2 regions of the Embleya sp. NPDC005971 genome follow, and region 2 is predicted to be linked to the other one. Evidence: riboswitches for the same ligand, from Rfam matches in the RefSeq annotation. Region 2 holds a riboswitch; the other holds the start of a gene.
The links. Region 2 has a riboswitch for cobalamin ahead of ABZ374_RS20520 (cob(I)yrinic acid a,c-diamide adenosyltransferase). Riboswitches for the same ligand answer to the same signal wherever they lie in the genome.

Region 1 (2,195 bases), on a different contig from region 2:
CCCGGTCCGGCGGCGGCGCCGCGCCCTCCCCACGGAGCACCGCGATCCGGGCCGCCGTCGGGTCCCGATCGATCGTCATGACCGGTCGGGGTGGAGCTGCTTCGCGAGTTCCTCGACCGCGTCCACCGAGCGCGGCCCCGGCTGGGCGACGGACAGCGAGATCACCGGGAAGGCGTTCGCCAGCAGCGCGGGTACGTCGGCGAGCACCGGAGTGGCCCTGAGCGTGGTGATCTTGGCCTCCGCCGACGGCGTCACGTAGTCGTAGATCAGCACCACGTCCGGTTTGCGTTCGGCGACCTGCTCCCAGGAGACCTTGGTCCAGCGCTCGTTCAGGTCGGCGAACACGTTGCGGCCGCCGGCGCGGGTGATGATCTCGTTGAGCATCGAGTTGCCGCCGGTGGTCTGCGCCGCGTCGGCGCCGGAGTTGTACACGAAGACCTTGACCGGTGCGGCGCCCGCGAGCCGCGCGGTGACCGCGTCCAGCCGCCCGCGCAGTGCGGCGACGGAGCCTTCGGCGCGCTCGGACACGCCGAAGATGCCGCCGATGGAGCGCAGTTCGCCGTAGAGCTGTTCGAAGGTGACCGGTGCCTTGGCGCAGCCCTCGGGATTGAGGTGGGTCTTGATGTTCAGTTCGCCGAGTCGGGCGCGGGTGTGGCCGGACGACTCGGAGAAGCCGTCGGGGTAGCCCGAGTAGACGAAGTCGGGCGTGGCTTCGAGCAGTTTCTCCAGCGAGGGTTGCGCGTCGGCGAGCACCGGGATGCGCCCGTACGCCTCCCGGTATCTGTCGCCGATGGTGCGGCCCTTGAGGTACGCGGTGCCCACCATCTTGTCGGCCAGGCCCAGTTCGAGCATCAGCTCGGTGGCGTTGGAGGTGAGCGTGGCGGCGCGCTGCGGCGGCCGGTCGTAGGTCGTGCTCACACCGCAGTTGTCGGTGTCGGTGTACGGCTTGTACGCGGTGGGTGCGGGGGCGCTCGCCTTCTTGTCCTGCACCGCCCCGCCGCACGCGGTTGCGAACAGTGCGAGCGCGGCGACCGCCGCGGCCCACGAGTGTCGGCTGCGGCCCATCGGTGTCCGCGTTCGTATCGGCGTCGGCATCGTCGAAGCTCTCCCTTGCGAGTCCTCGTCGGGGGAACTCGGGAGGGAGGGAGCGCGGCGGCGGACACCGCTCGGCGCCGTCGTCCGACGGACCCGCCCGCGAGGTCCCGGAAGTCCGCGTGCGCGAGGCGAACGCGGGCGACGGCAGGTCTTCGGACTCGTGGGCGGGTTCCGCGGGCCACGGGTGCGTGGCCGGGTCGTCCTACCGGTCGCCGCTTCCCGGATCCCGTTTCACCGGGCCCAGTGCTGATGGCGACTTTCGTTCCCACTTACCGCTGCGGGGCAGTTCCGGATTCGCACCGGATTCCCTCTTGCGACACCCGGAATCGGTCGAAGCCGGGTGAACCGTTCGCAAGGGCAGCCTAACCATGGGCGCCGCGGCGGCCGAGCGAGGGTGCTTTTTCGGCTGCCGCTCGGGCGACTTCGGCTGCCGCCCGGCGACTTCGGCCGCTACTGGGCGACCAGGATCTCCAACCCGGCGTCGCGCAGCGCGTCGAGCGTGTCCCGGTCGGCCGGGCCGCTGGTGATCAGCAGGTCGATGTCCGCCAGCGGGCACACCTCGGCGAGTTCGATCCGGCCCAGCTTCGAGCCGTCGGCGACCACGACCCGACGCCCGGCGGCCCGCAACATCGCCCGCTTGGCCTCGGCCTCGGGCAGGTTCACGTTGGTGATGCCACCCGTGGGGTGCACGCCGTTGCAGCCGAGGAAGACCGTGTCCGCGTGGATGCGCTCCAGGATGTGGTCACCGAGCGGATTGATCAGCGAGTGCTGCAACGGACGCAGCGTGCCGCCGGTGACCACGACGGAGAACCGGGGGATGGCCCGCTCCAGCTCCAGCGCGATGGTCAGTCCGTTGGTGAACACCACGAGGTCGCGCAGGTCGCCGCGGTCCACCAGGGCGCGGGCCACGAACGTGGTGGTGGTGCCCACGTCCAGGACCACGCTCTCGGACGGCGACACCAGCGCCGCGGCGGCCCGCCCGATCAGCGTCTTCGCGGGCGACGCCGAGGTCAGCGCCTCCTCGAAGGACGGCTCGACCCGGGGATCGCGGCCGGTGAACATCGCACCGCCGCGGACCCGGCGCAACCGGCCCTGGCGCT
Region 2 (2,195 bases):
GCCGCCACGTCGATCCGCACGGTCGCGGTGGCCTGGCGGCCGAGCCGGTCGACGATCGTGTAATGGAAGCCGTCGCGCCCGGCGAAGCCCGGCCCCGGCGTGTAGCGCAACACGGCCTCCGTCGTGCCCTCGTCCGGAGCGCCCTCGACGTCGAGGACCAGACCGTGCTCGGGATTGGTGTGCGACACCAGGGCCAGCCCCTCACCGGTGTCGCCGGCCAGCACCGGGACGTCCACCGACTGCCCGGCGCGAGTGCCGACCCGATCCGTGACGGCCCGCGGCGCGGCCGGCATCGGCGCTCCGAACCCGCCGTTCGGCCGTACCCGGTCGACACGCGAGCCCGGAGCGGAGTCGCCGGCCGGGCCGGCGACCACGGGCGGCAGCGACGGGATGGGCACCACGGCAACGGCGGGGCACCCGGCGCCCACACCGAACAACACCGCGCACCACACGAGCACCACACCGACTCGACGCATCCGGACGGCCGGTTCGGGTGTTCCGGAAACCGTGGCCACACAATCCTCCGGCACTCTGGTCCGGACACGGCCGGATCTGGGATGGGTCGGCCGGCGCCCGCCGGATCCGATGCCGGCCGAGGGAGCCGCTCTCGAACCCCGATCCTGTGCGCAGTGCCCACCGGTTCGCGACGCGGCACGCGGAGCGGCGGCGAGCTTCACCCACAAGCGTGGACCGACCGGGCCCGACAGTGGACCCGGCCCGGCGCGCGTGTCATGGTGGGAGGCGCTATGCGACGGCGGTACGAGGAAGTCGGTGTGAATCCGACGCGGTCCCGCCACTGTGATCGGGGAGCGACTCCCACACCGGCCACGACCCCGCGACGGGGTGGGAAGGCCGGGAGGAGCGAAGAGCCGAGAGCCAGGAGACTCACGTCGTCGCCACCTCACCAACCGGGGCGGATTTCCCCGAGAGAGGCCGGTGCTGCGCCATGTCCTTGGTACTGAGCCGGATCTACACCCGTACCGGCGATGCCGGTACCACCGCGCTGGGCGACAACTCCCGGACGCGCAAGACCGATCCGAGGTTGGCGGCCTACGCCGACACGGACGAGACCAACGCGGCGATCGGGGTCGTGCTCGCGCTCGGCGACCCGGAGCCGCAGACCCGTGCGGTGTTGGCCCAACTGCAACACGACCTGTTCGACGTCGGCGCGGACCTGTGCGCGCCGATCGCCGAAGGCGACACCCGGCTGCGGATCACCGAGGCCGACGTGGCCCGGCTGGAGGAGCACTGCGACGCGTTCAACGCGGAACTCCCCACGCTGCGCTCGTTCGTCCTGCCCGGCGGCAGCCCCGCCGCGGCCCTGCTGCACGTGGCCCGCACCGCGGCCCGGCGCGCCGAACGTTCGACCTGGGCGCTGATCGAGGCGGACGAACCGGCGGCGGGTGGGTCCGCGACGGTGAACCCGCTCACCGCGCGCTACCTCAACCGGCTGTCCGACCTGCTGTTCGTGCTCGCCCGACGGGCCGACGCGGGTGGCGCGGGTGATCTGCTGTGGCGTCCGGGCGACAACCGCTGAGCGGTTCGGCGGCACGGCCCGAGGTCGGCGACGCGATGGCCCGAGTCGCCGAGGTGGGGCCCTACTTCGTGCTGCGGACCGGAGCGATTGCCGACGGCGCGGGCTTTCGGCCGTTGGTCGAGTTGTACGACCGCGCCGCGCCCGACGCGTGGGCGGCCCGGGTGGAGTACGTGCGGGGCCGGTTGCGCACCGACGAGCCGCGGGTCGCCGCGTCGATCCTGTACCTGGGCGTGGCCTCGCGGTTGTGGTCGGTGGCGCTCGGCGCGGCGGTGCTCGGTCGGGTCGTGCCGGACCTGGACCCGGTCCGGACGCACTGGCGCTTCCCGGCGAGCGGTGCGATCGAACTGTGGGCGCCGGATCCGATCCCGACGCCGGTGCTCGCGGACCGGGCCGGGATCGACCGGGTGTACGCCGCGGTGATGACCGCGCACCTGGTGCCGCTGGCCCGGGCCACTCGGGCGGTGGTGCCGATCGCGGAGCGCCTGCTGGCCGGCAACGCCGCGTCGGCGCTGGTCGGTGCGGCCCGGGTGCTGCACCGGCACCCGGCGCCGGACGAGCCGGAACTCGTGACGACGACCCGGTCGTTCGCCGACGGTCTGTTGGCCACGGGCCTGCTGCGAGGGAGTGGGCTGCACGGCGCCCTGGGCGCGTTCCGGCG

Region 1: it holds a riboswitch for cobalamin, as region 2 does, so the genes downstream of both, ABZ374_RS00090 (ABC transporter substrate-binding protein) here and ABZ374_RS20520 (cob(I)yrinic acid a,c-diamide adenosyltransferase) in region 2, are expected to answer to the same signal.

The regions. Positions count from the first base shown of each region.
Region 1 is NZ_JBEXUX010000001.1:15,240-17,434, forward strand. Features, by position in the region: gene ABZ374_RS00085 (iron ABC transporter permease) at 1-79, opposite strand, end outside; gene ABZ374_RS00090 (ABC transporter substrate-binding protein) at 76-1,065, opposite strand; cobalamin riboswitch at 1,221-1,460, opposite strand; gene ABZ374_RS00095 (DeoR/GlpR family DNA-binding transcription regulator) at 1,546-2,195, opposite strand, start outside.
Region 2 is NZ_JBEXUX010000022.1:12,109-14,303, forward strand. Features, by position in the region: gene ABZ374_RS20515 (Ig-like domain-containing protein) at 1-515, opposite strand, end outside; cobalamin riboswitch at 760-887, shown strand; gene ABZ374_RS20520 (cob(I)yrinic acid a,c-diamide adenosyltransferase) at 947-1,537, shown strand; gene ABZ374_RS20525 ((2Fe-2S)-binding protein) at 1,513-2,195, shown strand, end outside.